2 regions of the Streptomyces sp. NPDC052299 genome follow, and region 1 is predicted to be linked to the other one. Evidence: riboswitches for the same ligand, from Rfam matches in the RefSeq annotation. Region 1 holds a riboswitch; the other holds the start of a gene.
What was found. A riboswitch is a leader RNA that binds a small molecule or an ion and turns the genes downstream of it on or off. The one in region 1 is predicted to bind S-adenosylmethionine.
Positions count from the first base shown of each region.

Region 2: linked by a shared signal. The riboswitch ahead of AB0L33_RS25900 (aminotransferase class V-fold PLP-dependent enzyme) and the one ahead of thrC (threonine synthase) in region 1 are both predicted to bind S-adenosylmethionine.

Region 1 is NZ_JBFAUP010000004.1:300,906-308,335, reverse strand. It holds gene AB0L33_RS09210 (extracellular solute-binding protein) at 249-1,472, shown strand; gene AB0L33_RS09205 (DUF3263 domain-containing protein) at 1,517-1,777, shown strand; gene otsB (trehalose-phosphatase) at 1,912-2,745, shown strand; gene AB0L33_RS09195 (trehalose-6-phosphate synthase) at 2,762-4,153, opposite strand; gene AB0L33_RS09190 (glucosyl-3-phosphoglycerate synthase) at 4,218-5,156, opposite strand; SAM riboswitch class I at 5,315-5,441, shown strand; gene thrC (threonine synthase) at 5,459-6,751, shown strand; gene AB0L33_RS09180 (MoaD/ThiS family protein) at 6,780-7,058, shown strand; gene AB0L33_RS09175 (cold-shock protein) at 7,414-7,430, shown strand, end outside.
Region 2 is NZ_JBFAUP010000016.1:136,773-144,202, reverse strand. It holds gene trpD (anthranilate phosphoribosyltransferase) at 1-864, shown strand, start outside; SAM riboswitch class IV at 947-1,064, shown strand; gene AB0L33_RS25900 (aminotransferase class V-fold PLP-dependent enzyme) at 1,241-2,617, shown strand; gene AB0L33_RS25895 (Lrp/AsnC ligand binding domain-containing protein) at 2,672-2,953, opposite strand; gene AB0L33_RS25890 (rhomboid family intramembrane serine protease) at 2,950-3,696, opposite strand; gene AB0L33_RS25885 (hypothetical protein) at 3,856-4,098, shown strand; gene AB0L33_RS25880 (NYN domain-containing protein) at 4,137-5,498, shown strand; gene AB0L33_RS25875 (NlpC/P60 family protein) at 5,784-6,809, shown strand; gene AB0L33_RS25870 (NlpC/P60 family protein) at 7,045-7,430, shown strand, end outside.

The DNA of each region.
Region 1 (7,430 bases):
GCTAAAGGTCTGGACCAATAAGACCCGTACGTCGAGACCTACTTAGCAGTCGCCAGGGGCCCCGTGCAATGCTGCTGCGTTGTGGAAGCGATACCTCCGTGGTGTAGACCTCTAGGCCGGTGGCGGGGAAAATCGCAGCTCACCCGGAGTGCCCCGCGCGGACGTGGGTGCGGCGGGCGGTGCAATCGACGAGGACGGACTGAGCAGTGCAGCGGCGTTACTTGGGACTGACGGCGGCGGTCGCCGTGATGGGGATGACGGCGACGCTGTCGGGCTGCGGCACGAGCGGTGGCTCCGGCGACGTGACGCTGAAGCTGGTCGCGGCCGACTACGGCACGAGCGAGGCCAACAAGTCCGACACGTACTGGGACGGCATCGCCCGCGGCTTCGAGGCGTCCCACCCCGGCATCAAGGTCGACGTGACCGTCCTGCCCTGGACCGACATCGACCGCGACGTCGCCAAGATGGTCAAGGACGGCAAGGCCCCCGACATCGCGCAGATCGGCGCCTACGCGGACTACGCGAAGGCCGGGAAGCTCTACTCGGCCGACGAGATGCTGAGCATCCCCACCCAGGCCAACTTCCTGCCGAAGCTGATCGACGCGGGGCAGGTCAACCGCGTCCAGTACGGGCTGCCGTTCGTCGCCTCCACCCGGCTGCTCTTCTACAACAAGAAGCTCTTCTCGCAGGCCGGCCTCGACGCCCCCAAGACCTGGAGCGACATAGCCTCCGACGCCGCCGCGCTCAAGCAGCGCGGGGTGTCCTACCCCTTCGCGCTGCCGCTCGGCCCGGAGGAGTCCCAGGCCGAGACCCTGATGTGGATGCTCAGCGGGGGCGGCGCCTACACCGATGAGGTCGGCTCGTACGACATCGCCTCCGAGGCGAACGTCAAGACGTTCGACTGGCTGAAGTCGAAGCTCGTGGACAAGGGCCTCGTCGGGCCGGTCGCCCCCGGCAAGCTGAACCGCGCGAAGGCGTTCGAGGAGTTCTCGAAGGGGAAGGTCGGCATGCTCAACGGCCACCCCACGCTGATGGAGGAGGCGCAGAAGCAGGGCGTCCAGGTCGGCATGGTCCCGCTGCCCGGTGAGCACGGCCCCACCGAGGGGTCGATGGGCGTCGCCGACTGGATCATGGGCTTCAAGCAGAACGATCACCGGGTCGAGATCGGCAAGTTCTTCGACTACCTGTTCAGCGACAAGAACGTGATCGAGTTCGCCGACATGTACGACCTGCTGCCGCCCACGAACAGCGCGTCCGCGGCGATGGAGGACGACGCCAAGTACAAGCCGCTGCACCAGTTCCTGGCGGCGCTCCCGGAGTCGGAGTTCTACCCGTTCGGCAAGACGTCCTGGGCGGCGGCGAGCGAGTCGATCAAGGAGCACATCGGCGAGGCGGTGGAGCCGGGGGTGACCCCGCGGAGCGTGCTGGAGCGGATAGCGCGGGATGCGACGCAGGCGGAGGCGGCGGAGTAGCCTCCGCGTTCCGCGGGGGCGGGTCGCGCCATATATTGGCTGATATGACCGCCCACCCCCCGAACGGCCCTGCCGAGTCCGCGCCACTGTCCGACCGCGATCGCGCGGTGCTGGCGGTGGAGCGGCAGTCGTGGGCGGGGGCGGGGGCGAAGGAGCGGGCGATCCGGGAGCGGCTGGGGTTGTCGCCGACACGGTATTACCAGCTGCTGAACGCGTTGCTGGATGACCGGCGGGCGTTGGAGGAGGACCCGGTGACGGTGAATCGCCTTCGGCGCGTACGGGAGGCCCGGCGGGGGCGGCGGTAGGAGGCGGGGCTCCGCCCCGGACCCCGCGCCTCAAACGCCGGCGGAGGCAAAATCAAGCCCCTGCGGCGATTGAGCAGCGGGGGTACGGGGGCAGCGCCCCCGCATCGGGGGTCCGCGGCGATACGCTCAAGCGCATGGGCACCCCACAGACAATCGCAGGCCGCACCGGGCTGGAAGCCATCCTCGCCCGGCCGGCCCAGGCCCTCGTCGCGCTCGACTTCGACGGGACGCTGGCGGACATCGTGCCGGACCCCGAGCAGGCGCGGGCGCACCCCGGAGCCGTGGCGGCGCTCGCCGCCCTCGCGCCGAAGGTCGCGTCCGTGGCCGTGATCACCGGGCGCCCCGCCGAGGTCGCCGTGCGGTATGCCGGGGTCGCCGGGGTCGAAGGGCTCGACCACCTCGTCGTGCTCGGGCATTACGGCGCCGAGCGCTGGGACGCCGTGACCGGGACCGTGCACGCCCCCGCCCCGCACCCGGGAGTGGACGCCGTGCGCGCCGAACTCCCCGGCGTACTCGCGCGGTTCGACCCCGAGGGGGAGACCTGGACCGAGGACAAGGGCCGCGCCCTCGCCGTGCACACCCGCCGCGCCGCCGACCCGCAGGCCGCGTTCGACGCGCTGTGCGGGCCCCTCGGCGAGCTGGCCGCGCGGCACGGGCTGATCGTCGAACCGGGGCGCCTGGTCCTGGAGTTGCGCCCGCCGGGCATGGACAAGGGCGTCGCGCTCACCGAGTACGTGCGTGAGATCGGCGCCACGTCCGTGCTGTACGCGGGCGACGACCTGGGCGACCTCGCCGCGTTCGCGGCCGTGGAGAAGCTGCGCACGGACCGGGCGGCACCCGTCCCCGGGCTGCTCGTCTGCAGCGGCAGCGCCGAGGTGCCGGAGCTCGCCGAACGCGCCGACCTGGCCCTGCCGGGGCCGGGCGCGGTCGTGCGGTACCTGCGGGACCTCGCCGACCGCCTCGCCTGAGGACGCCAGGACCGCCCTAGTCCCGCCGCAGCGCGTCCAGCTGGTCCAGGAACCACTGCTGCGGCGGCAGCGCGGTCGCCGCCTCGGCCAGCCGTTCCGTGCGGGCGGCCCGCACGTCGTCCGGGAGCGTCAGCGCCTCGTGCAGCGCGTCCGCCGTGGCCGAGACGTCGTACGGGTTGACCGTGAACGCGTGCTCGCCCAGCTCCTCGTAGGCTCCGGCCTCCCGCGACAGGACCAGTGCGCAGCCCTCGTCGGAGACGACCGGGACCTCCTTGGCGACCAGGTTCATGCCGTCCCGGATCGGGTTGACGAGGGCGACGTCGGCCAGCCGGTACGCGGCGAGCGAGCGGGCGAAGTCGTCCTTGACGTGCAGGACGACCGGGGTCCAGCCGGCCGTGCCGTACGTCTTGTTGATCGCGTCGGCGACCTGCTGGACCTCCGCGGTGTACTCGCGGTAGACCGCGAGGTCCTGGCGCGAGGGGTAGGCGAAGGCGACGTGCACGACGCGCTCGCGCCACTCGGGGTGTTCGTCCAGCAGGGTGCGGTAGGCGTGGAGGCCCCGGACGATGTTCTTGGAGAGTTCCGTGCGGTCGACCCGGACGACGGTCTTCCGGTCGGGGCCGATCTGCTCGCGCAGGGCGGCCATCCGCTCGTCCACGTCCGCCTCGTGCGCCCGGCTCCGCAGGAATCCGGCGTCGGCGCCCAGGCCGTGGACACCGACGCGGGTGCGCCCGGTGCCGCCCAGGATCTCCGTGCAGCAGCCGATGAAGGCGTCCGCCCAGCGGCGGGTCAGGAAGGCGGCGCGGTCGGCGCCGAGGATGCCGCGCAGCAGCTGCTCGGCGATGTCGTCGGGGAGCAGCCGGAAGTAGTCGACGGGCGCCCACGGGGTGTGCGAGAAGTGGCCGATCCGCAGGTCGGGGCGGAGCTCGCGGAGCATGCCGGGGACCAGCGAGAGGTGGTAGTCCTGCACGAGGACGGCCGCTCCCTCGCCCGCTTCCTCGGCCAGCGCCTCGGCGAAGGCGCGGTTGTACGCCTCGAAGGACGCCCACTGCCTGCGGAACTCCGCGTCGAAGACGGGCTCGACGGGCGTCTGGTACAGCATGTGGTGGACGAACCACAGCACGGAGTTCGCGATGCCGTTGTACGCGTCGGCGTGCACCCGCGCGTCGATGTCGAGCATCCGGACGCCCGGCTCGCCGACCCCCCGGCGCACCGCCTCGCGGTCGCCGTCGCCGAGGGCGGCGCAGACCCACATCTTGTCGTCCACGGCGCTGAGGCCGGAGACGAGTCCGCCCCCGCCCCGTTTCGCTTCGAGGGTGCCGTCGTCGCCCACGGCGTACGAGACGGGGCCGCGGTTGGACGCGACGAGAACCTGGGCAGCGGGCTGGGGTGCGTGCTCGGAGACCATGGCCGGAATCTAGCCCGAACCCGATCCGCCCAAACGTACGAAGTCGGACGGCCTCGGGTCGTGATCAGGCCGCGCGGCGCGCCACGTACTCCTCGATCTCGCACATGGGCGGCCGCTCCTGGGTGTCGACGGGGTAGGTCCGGGGAACGAACCCGTCCGGCCCGCGTTCGAACTGGGTCAGCGAGGGGCGCACCAGATGGCCCCGGGAGAGCCGCACCTGCGCGGTGCGGTGGATCGCGGCGGCCATCCGGCCGAGCGCCTGGCCGTCCTGGTGGCGGTGGACGCGGACGCCGACGTCCACCTGGGCGAGGGCGTCGAGGCCCACGGTGTGCAGCGCGTCCACGAGCAGGCCGAGCTCGACCCCGTAACCGACCGGGAACGGCAGCCGCTCCAGGAGCGAGCGGCGGACGGCGTACTCGCCGCCCAGCGGCTGGACGAAGCCCGCGAGGAGCGGCCAGTGCAGGTTCAGCAGGGGCCGGGCCACCAGCTCGGTGACGCGGCCGCCCTGGCCGGGCAGCTCGCCGAGCGGCCGGTCGTACATGGCCTTGACGAACTGCACCTCGGGGTGGGCGAGCAGCGGGCCGACGATGCCGGAGACGAAGTCGGCCGAGAAGTCCTTCAGGTCCGCGTCGATGAAGCACAGGATGTCGCCGCTGGTCACCAGGAGCGACCGCCACAGCACCTCGCCCTTGCCGGGGACGGCGGGGAGGCGGGGCAGGATGGCGTCGCGGTGGACGACCCGGGCGCCCGCGCGGCGGGCGACCTCGGCGGTGGCGTCCGTGGAGCCCGAGTCGATCACGACCAGCTCGTCCACCAGCGGGATGCGCTCCATCAGCTCCCGCCGGATCGTCGCGACGATGTCACCGACGGTCGCGGCCTCGTTGAGTGCCGGTAGAACGACGCTCACGCCCGTACCGTTCGCGCCGGTCCGCACGCTCGCCGGCGGGTGGTCGGCGGCCGACCAGGAACGCCTGGTCAGCCAGCGTTCGACCTCTTCGAGCACGGTCGATACTCCCTGTATGTGATCCATCTCGCGGTACGGACGCCTGTCTCACCCGTCCGGTCCTTCGGTTACAGTCTTGAACAACGCGGACGGCCATCGCATGCCGGGGTCGGTCCGCCGACAAACGCACGGATCCGATCCATGATCCGTCGCCACAGCGCTCATCCAGAGGGACAGAGGGAACGGCCCGTTGAAGTCCCGGCAACCCTCCTGCCGACCGCGAGGTCAGGTGGGGAAGGTGCCAATTCCGTCTCGCGGCGAAACGCGCCGTGAGGAAGATGAGGAGAAAGGGCCTCGCCATCATGGCTGTTGAAACCGTCGCAGCAAGCACCGAATCTTCCGTGGACCTCGGTCCCGCCGCGGCCCTTTCCTGCCGCGAGTGCGGTGAACGGTTCGCGCTCGGTCCCATTTTCGCCTGTGCGTCCTGTTTCGGGCCGCTCGAAGTGGCGTACGACCTGCCGAGCGGCTCCCCCGACGAGCTGAAGAAGCGCATCGAGGCCGGCCCGAACAACATCTGGCGTTACGCGCCGCTGCTGCCGGTGCCCGCCGACGTGGCCGACAAGCCCAATCTCAACCCCGGCTTCACCAAGCTGGTCAAGGCCGACAACCTCGCCCGCGAGCTGGGTGTGACCGGCGGCCTGTACGTCAAGGACGACTCCGGCAACCCGACGCACTCCTTCAAGGACCGTGTCGTCGCCATCGCCGTCGAGGCCGCCCGCGCCTTCGGCTTCACCACGCTCTCCTGCTCCTCGACCGGCAACCTCGCCGGTGCGGTCGGCGCCGCCGCGTCCCGCGCGGGCCTGCGGTCCTGCGTGTTCATCCCGCACGACCTGGAGCAGGGCAAGGTCGTCATGGCCGCGGTGTACGGCGGTGAGCTGGTCGGCATCGAGGGCAACTACGACGACGTCAACCGCTTCTGCTCCGAGCTCATCGGCGACCCGCTCGGCGAGGGCTGGGGCTTCGTCAACGTGAACCTGCGCCCGTACTACGGCGAGGGCTCCAAGACGCTCGCGTACGAGATCTGCGAGCAGCTCGGCTGGCAGCTGCCCGACCAGATCGTCATCCCGATCGCGTCCGGCTCGCAGCTCACGAAGATCGACAAGGGCCTCCAGGAGCTGATCAAGCTCGGCCTGGTCGAGGACAAGCCGTACAAGATCTTCGGCGCCCAGGCCGAGGGCTGCTCCCCGGTGTCCACCGCCTTCAAGGCCGGCCACGACGTGGTCCGCCCGCAGAAGCCGAACACGATCGCCAAGTCCCTCGCGATCGGCAACCCGGCCGACGGCCCGTACGTCCTGGACATCGCCCGCCGCACCGGCGGCGCCGTCGAGGACGTCGACGACGAGCAGGTCGTGGACGCGATCAAGCTGCTGGCCCGCACCGAGGGCATCTTCGCCGAGACGGCGGGCGGGGTGACGGTCGGCGTGACGAAGAAGCTGATCGAGGCCGGCCTGCTCGACCCGGCGCTCACCACCGTCGTCCTGAACACGGGGGACGGCCTCAAGACGCTGGACGCGGTGGCCGACACCTCGCAGGCGACCGCCACGATCCGCCCGAGCCTGGACGCCTTCCGCGCCGCCGGACTCGCCACCAGCTGACCACCCGAGACTTCAGGAAGGCACCGCCATGAGCGTCAAGGTCCGCATTCCCACCATCCTCCGCACCTACACCGGCGGCCAGGCCGAGGTCCCGGCCGAGGGCGCGACCCTCTCCGAGGTCATCGCCTCGCTGGAGAAGGACCACCCGGGCATCGCCGCCCGCGTGCTCGACGACCAGGGCAAGCTGCGCCGCTTCGTCAACGTGTACGTCAACGACGACGACGTGCGCTTTGAAGGCGGCCTCGACGCGGCCACCCCGGACGGCGCCGGCATCTCGATCATCCCCGCCGTGGCCGGCGGCTGCTGAGCCCAAGGCTCCGTGGCGTCACCGCAATTGCCCCCTCCGTGAGAGAAACGGAGGGGGCAATTCTGCATGGTTGAACGGGGTAGAGTGTGGGAAGTCCCCTTCGCTGCCCGTGCCCCTCGCATACGAGAATGCGCCGCGCCACGATCAGAAGCAGCCAATGTGCCTGAACCTCTTGCGCCTTAAGTCACCTTTGCCGGGCCCGACTTGCCCCGCAAGCTCATGAATTCCTCATATTCGGGCGATCGGTGCTGCGCAGAATTGTCGTCCGATTGACCTGTCGCACAGGGCAGTTGGGCAGATACATTCAGCCGCGGTCGACGCGCTTCGGCGCACACACGTTACAGGGGAGTTAGGCATGGCTCAGGGCACCGT
Region 2 (7,430 bases), on a different contig from region 1:
GAGGTCACCGGCCTGGTCCGCGCGATGTACGAGCACGCCACGACCATCGAGGTCCCCGGCCGCACCGTCGACATCGTCGGCACCGGCGGCGACATGGCCAAGACCGTCAACATCTCGACCATGTCCGCCATCGTGATCGCGGGGACGGGCGCCAAGGTCGTCAAGCACGGCAGCCGCTCCGCCTCGTCGGCCAGCGGCTCCTCCGACGTGCTGGGCAAGCTCGGCGTGAACCTGGAGCTGTCCCCGCAGCGCGTCGTGGAGGTGGCCGAGGAGGCGGGCATCACCTTCTGCTTCGCGGTGAAGTTCCACCCCGCCCTGCGCCACGCGGCCAAGGCGCGCGCGGAGCTCGGCGCGCCGACCACGTTCAACATCCTGGGCCCGCTCACCAATCCGGCCCGGGTGCGCTCCCAGGCGATCGGGGTGGCCGACCTGCGCATGGCCCCCATCGTCGCGGGCGTCCTTGCCGAGCGGGGCAACTCCGCCCTGGTCTTCCGCGGCGACGACGGGCTGGACGAGCTGACCACCACCGCGACCTCGCGGGTCTGGGTGGCCCGGGACGGCGTGGTCCGCGAGGAGACCTTCGACCCGCGCGACGTGGGCGTCGAGCTGGTCCCGGTGGAGGCGCTGCGCGGCGCGGACGCCTCGTACAACGCGGACGTGGCGCGCCGGCTGCTGGCCGGGGAGACCGGTCCGGTGCGGGACGCCGTGCTGCTCAACTCGGCGGCGGCGCTGGTGGCGCTGGACCCGGGCGAGGGGTCGCTCACCGAGCAGATCCGGGCGGGTATGGAGAAGGCCGCCGAGGCGATCGACTCGGGTGCGGCCGGGCGGGCGCTGGAGAGATGGGTCGTCGCCAGCAACGCCTGAGCGCGTCGGTGTGCGGCAGGGCGCAGTCCGGATCGCGGACTGCGCCTTGCGCGTTCCCGTACGTATGGCAAGATGCTGCGCAGGTCATGAGTGACAGCGACTACGGCCCCGGCCCGCTGTCCGGCAACCCTCCGTCCGTGGCGGGGTGCCCCGGGTGAAGACCAGGCCGCAGGCAGCGAGGTCTGCGGCAAGCGCGGACCCCTCGACGTCGCGAGACGTCCACCCGTGGGGTCCTTGGTCCTCAGGGAGCCTCTTGTGAGCAAGCGAATGCGTTAGGGCCCGAGGCCCTTCTCCGCACACCCTTCTTCTCTTCCTCTCCGTGCCGCCACGTCTGCGTCGGCGCGCGGAATTCGCCTGCCTGTTACGGGAGTTCGCCATGTCTGTCTTCACCGCTGCCGCCGACCAGTCGCTTTGTGCCCCGCTGCCGGTTCTGGGCGAGGATGTCCTCGTCCCGCTGGTCACCGGTGGTGAGGTCGGCTACGCCGCGCTGGACTACGCGGCGAGCGCCCCGGCGCTGAAGCGGGTCTGGGACGACGTGGCCGCGTACGCCCCGTACTACGGCAGCGTGCACCGGGGTGCCGGATACCTCTCGCAGCTCTCCACGGACCTCTTCGAGTCGAGCCGGGCCACGGTGGCGGAGTTCCTGGGCTGCCGCCCCGAGGACCAGGTGGTCTTCACCCGGTCCACCACGGACTCGCTGAACCTGCTGGCCGCCGCGCTGCCCGCCGACTGCCAGGTCTTCGTCTTCGAGACCGAGCACCACGCCTCGCTGCTGCCCTGGCGCGACGCCCGCGTCACCTACCTGAACGCCCCGCGCACCCCCGCCCAGGCCGTCGCCACACTGGAGCGGGCCCTCGCGGACCGTGAGCCCCACGGCCCCGCGCTGGTCTGCGTCACCGGCGCCTCCAACGTGACCGGCGAGCTGTGGCCGGTACGGGAGCTGGCCGCCGCCGCGCACGCCCACGGTGCGCGGATCGTCCTGGACGCCGCCCAGCTCGCCCCGCACCACCCCGTGGACATCGCCGAGCTCGACGTGGACTGGGTCGCCTTCTCCGGGCACAAGCTGTACGCGCCCTTCGGCTCGGGCGTGCTGGCCGGCCGGGCGGACTGGCTGTGCGAGGCCGAGCCGTACCTGGCGGGCGGCGGCGCCTCCCGCACGGTGGCCCGGCGGGCGGACGGCGGCGTGGACGTCGAGTGGCACACCACGGCCGCCCGCCACGAGGCCGGCTCGCCCAACGTCATCGGCGTCTACTCCATCGCCTCCGCCTGCAAGGCGCTCACCGAGGCCGGATTCGACCGGCTGGTCGCCCGCGAGCAGCACCTCGTCCGCGAGGTCCTGGCGGGGCTGGCCGAGGTCCCCGAGGTGAAGGTGCTCTCGCTGTTCGGGGACGACGCGCCGAGGGTCGGCGTGATCTCGTTCGTGGTGGAGGGCTGGAACAGCTCCCACTTCGCCGCCGCCCTCTCCGCCGAGTACGGCATCGGGGTGCGCGACGGCCTCTTCTGCGCCCACCCGCTCGTGCGCACCCTGCTCGGCAGCGACCCGGGCGAGGCAGGGGAGTGCGGTGCGCCGGAGGCCCGGCCCGGCGAACGGTCCCTGAACGCGATCCGCGTCAGCTTCGGCGCCGGGACCCCGGACGAGCACGTCGAGCGCTTCCTGCGCGCGGTCCGGGAGCTGGTGAGCGACGGGGCCCGCTGGAAGTACCGCACCGAGGACGGCCGTTGCGTGCCGGACCGGGGCGCCGCTCAGGTCTGACGCGCCGGTGGGTCCGCCGGGTACGGGGTCCGTACCCGGCTTCGGCGTACGCCGTTACGCGTCCAGGCCGATGGAGAACGCGGCCTCCAGGTCGTGCTGCGAGTACGTACGGAAGGCGACGTGGGTGTCGGTCGCCTCGACGCCCTGGATCTTGCTGATCCGGCCGGGGATGACCTCGGCCAGGTCGTCGTGCTTGGCCACCCGGACCATGGCGATCAGGTCGTAGGTGCCGGTGACCGAGAAGACCTCGCTGACGCTGTCCAGCGCGGCGATGGCCTCGGCGATCTCGGGAATCCGGTCCACGCTGGTTTTGATGAGCACGATCGCGGTGATCACGGCTGTGTTTCTCCCTCGGTGGCCGTGGCTGGAGCCTTCACTCTAGGGCCTCCGGTGTCGCGCCTGTAGCGACCCCAGGCGTAGAGGAAGCCGGTCGCGAAGCCGACGACGTGGGCCAGGTACGCCACGCCCGGGCCGCTTCCCGCGCCCTCGGCCGCCAGCCACTGGAGCACGAACCAGAAGATCAGCACCACCCACGCGGGGAAGCGCAGCGGCAGGAACAGCAGGAACGGGAAGACGCTGGTCACCCGGGCCCGGGGGAAGAGGTAGAGGAACGCCCCCAGCACCGCCGAGATCGCCCCCGACGCGCCGACGAGCGTCTGGTCGGACGTGGCGTGCGCGGCGGCGTACGCGAGCAGCGCCAGATAGCCGCAGCCCAGGTAGAACAGCGCGAACTCGGTGTGCCCCATGCGTTCCTCGGCCATCGCGCCGAACACGTACAGGAACAGCATGTTGCCCAGCAGGTGCAGCCAGCTGCCGTGCACGAACAGCGCGGTGAAGGGGGTGAGCAGGGCGTGCGCCGAGCCGTCCCACAGCTCGCTCGGGATCACGCCCCACCGCTCGAAGTAGCCCGCCTGAGCGGCGAGCAGCGCGTCGGCCCCGCCGCGCACCGGAACGAAGCCGGAGAGCGGGCTGATCACGAAGACCGCGCAGCACAGGGCGATGAGGGCGTACGTCACCGGTGGCCCGCCCGAAGTGGCCGCGCGCAGGAGCCTGCCCGCGGCGGCCCGCCGATCGATCATGAACAGAGCATGACGCAAACGGAGCGAACGGGACAGACCGCCTCGCCGTGCCGGGGAGATGCGCCGAGGCCGTAGGGTGACGGGTGGACATCCGCAGTTCGACGGCGCACCGCGAGACCCTTGTCCGGCAGCTCTCGGCTCGACGAAAGAGGACGCACGATGACGACCGTTCCCCAGCCGACCGACACGACCCGCTGGCGCTGCACGCTCTGCGGGAACCTCACGCGCTTCGACGTGACGCGGTCCTCGAAGGTCGTGGAGTACGTGCACCTCGACCTGGCCGGTGAGTCGAGCGTCGAGGAACGCGAGGTGGTCAGTGAGACCATCGAGTCGGTCCGTTGTCGTTGGTGCAACGCGGTGGACCAGATCGAGCTCGTCGACAGGCCGGGTGCCGACTCCTGACGGGGCCGTGCGGAGACAACACAATGGGGTGACGGATGGTGGAGCAGCCCGAGGGCGGCGCCGCGTCGGCCAACGGGGCCGACGACGCCGTGGAGGCGCTCGACCGCCCGCTGCCCGAAGGGGTAAGGCGCCGGGTCGTCGCACTGGTCTCCGACGCGTTCGGCGGCCTCACGGTCGCCGAACTGCCCGCCCAGCTGAGGCAGTACGCCCGCTTCACGGCCTCCCGGCGCGCCAAGTTCGCCGGGACCGCCATGGCGGCCGCGGTGGCGAACGACGACGGGTTCCGCCGCCGCATCGGTGACCGGTTCCGGGAGGCCCAGCCCGAGCTGGCGGCTGCCCTGGAGTCCGGCGCGCCGCCCGCCGCCGCCGACCCGGTGGACGTGGCGGCGGCGGCGTACGTGCTGCGCCCGGACGGCTGGGTCAAGCTGGTCGCGGCGGCCGGCGAGGAGGTCCAGCGCGCGGACGCCGAGCGGGCCGGCGAGGAGAACCGGCGCGAAGTGGCGCGGCTGCGCGCGGAGCTGGCCGAGGCCAGGGCCCACACGAAGAGCGAGACGGAACGGCTCCGCGCCGAACTGGACGCCGCCCGCAAGGAGGCGGACTCCCTCCAGCGCAAGCTGCGCAGTGCGCTCAGCGAGGTCAAGCGCGGTGAGGCGGCGCTGCGCAAGGCCAGGGCCGAGACCGAGTCCGTACGCGCCGAGACGGCCGCCCAGGTGTCCGCCGCCGAGAGCGAGACCCGGCGGCTGAGGGCGCGGCTCGGGGAGGCTGAGGCGTCCGTCGAGGCGAGTCGCAGGGCGGCCCGGGAGGGGCGCTCCGTCGAGGACATGCGGCTGCGGCTGCTGCTGGACACGGTGCTCGAAGCGGCCGGCGGGCTGCGGCGCGAACTGGCGCTGCCGCCTTCCACGATGCGGCCGGCGGACAGCGCGGACGCGGTGGAGCCGGGCCGGATGTCGCCCAAGGACATCGCGGCCAGGGCCCTTTCGGAGACCGACCCGGCGCTGCTCGACCAGCTGCTGGCGCTGCCGCAGGCCCATCTGATCGTGGACGGCTACAACGTCACCAAGACGGGTTATCCGCAGATGCCGTTGGAGAAGCAGCGGCTGCGGCTGCTCGGCGGGCTCTCGGTCCTCGCGGCGCGCACGGGCGCGGAGATGACGTGTGTGTTCGACGGGGCGGAGCTGGCCGCTCCGGTGCTCCTCGCGCCGCCGCGCGGGGTGCGGGTGCTGTTCAGCAAGCCGGGGGTCACCGCCGACGAGCTGATCCGCCAACTGGCGCGCGCGGAGCCCCCGGGCCGGCCCGTGGTGGTGGTCTCCACCGACCGCGAGGTGGCCGACGGAGTGGCGAAGGCGGGGGCGAGGCCCGTTGCGTCCGCCTTGCTCCTGAAGCGGCTTTCGCGGGTTTAGCGCTCCTTGCGGAGAGTTCGCCCGAGATCAGGGAACGGACCGTCAAGTCGCCGCTACGCGCCGTGGGGTGTGGGTAAAGAAGTGCCGTGTGTGACGAGATTTTTCCTGCGAGGATTTGAACTGATCACAAGATGGTCACTAGGGTCGGGCCTCGAACCTTCGCGCGGTCGATCACCCATCCGGGGTGGCGGCGAAGGAACCGCCGAGTCCGTGACGTGCACGGAGCCGGGGACCTCCTCCCCCACAGATCCGGTAGGCGGCTCGAGGAAGAAGGAGCTCGCCTTCGTGGCGTCCCACCGTCGTCCCAAGCAGCCGAGCCGCACTCGTGTGACCGTGCTCACCGCGACCGCAGCCGCGGCCGTCGCCCTGTCCTCCCAGGCCGCCCACGCCGACCCCAAGCCGACCAAGAGCGAGGTCAAGGCGAAGGTCGACAAGCTCTACCACGAGGCCGGTGCCGCCACCGAGCAGTACAACGGGGCCAAGGAGAAGCAGGAGAAGCTCGAGAAGCAGATCGGCGCGATCCAGGACAAGGTGGCCCGCGGCCAGGAGGAGCTCAACCAGCTCCGGTCCGGCCTCGGTTCCCTCGCCGCCGCGCAGTACCGCTCCGGAGGCATCGACCCCTCCGTGCAGCTCTTCCTCTCCTCCGACCCGGACAGCTTCCTCGACCAGGCGTCCGCGCTCGACCAGCTGACGGCCAAGCAGACCGAGGCCCTGTCGAAGGTCCAGGAGAAGCAGCGGGCCCTCGCGCAGCAGCGCAAGGAGGCCCAGGACAAGCTGAGCGACCTCGCCTCCGTCCGCAAGACGCTCGGTGAGAAGAAGAAGCAGCAGCAGGAGAAGCTGGCCGAGGCCCGCCGCCTGCTGAACACCCTCACCGCGGCCGAGCGCGAGAAGCTGCGCCAGGACGAGGCCCGCGCGAGCCGCGACGCCGGCAGCCGCGTCGAGCTCGGCAACGAGGTCCCCGCCTCCGGCCTCGGCGCCGCCGCCCTCAACGCCGCCGCCACCCGGCTGGGCAAGCCGTACGTGCCCGCGGCCACCGGCCCCAACTCCTTCGACTGCTCGGGCCTGACCATGTGGGCCTACGCCCAGGCCGGCGTCAACATCACCCGCACCACCTATACCCAGGTCAACCAGGGGCACCGGATCGGCGTCAGCCAGCTGGCCCCCGGCGACCTGGTCTTCTTCAACGGCAACGAGCACGTGGGCCTCTACGCCGGCAACGGCCAGGTCCTGCACGCCCCGTACCCCGGCGCGTACGTCCGCTACGAGTCGATGAGCACCATCGGCAGCATCTACGCCGCAGTGCGCATCTGAACCGCGCCCGAACGGGCGAATTCGCGCGCCCCGTACTGACGCCCGCCCCGCCGGAGACCACAGGTCACCGGCGGGGCGTCACTGTGTGTGGCCCCCGCCGGTCCGGCGCGTCTTTGTCCGCTCCGTGATCGCGCGGCTACTGTCTGCCGTCTGTCGCGGCTCCCGTGCGTCGGTCCGCCCGCCCGGGCGGCAGGGGCCGCGCGTCTGCGTACAGCGGAAGGGAGCGCGGCGTCCTGTGGGGTCCCATCGCCGTTCCACACAGCCCGGTACCGGTCGGGGTGCCCGGGCCACCGTCCTGACGGCGGCCGCCGCGACCGCGGCCGCCACGCTCGGCGCCGCCCCCGCGCACGCGGAGCCGCACGACACCCCGCAGTCCGCCGGGGCGCGCGTCGACCGCCTCTACGCCGAGGCCGAGCGCGCCACCGAGCAGTACAACAGGGCCGGTGAGGACGTGGCCCGGCTGCGCGGCGAGTACAGCCGGGCCCAGGACCGGGCCGCCCGGGGCCAGGAACGCATCAACCGGATGCGCGAGGAGCTGGGCTCGGCAGCCCGGGCGGAGTACCGCGCGGGCGGCATCGACCCCTCGCTGGCCCTGCTGCTCACCTCGGACCCCGACAGCTA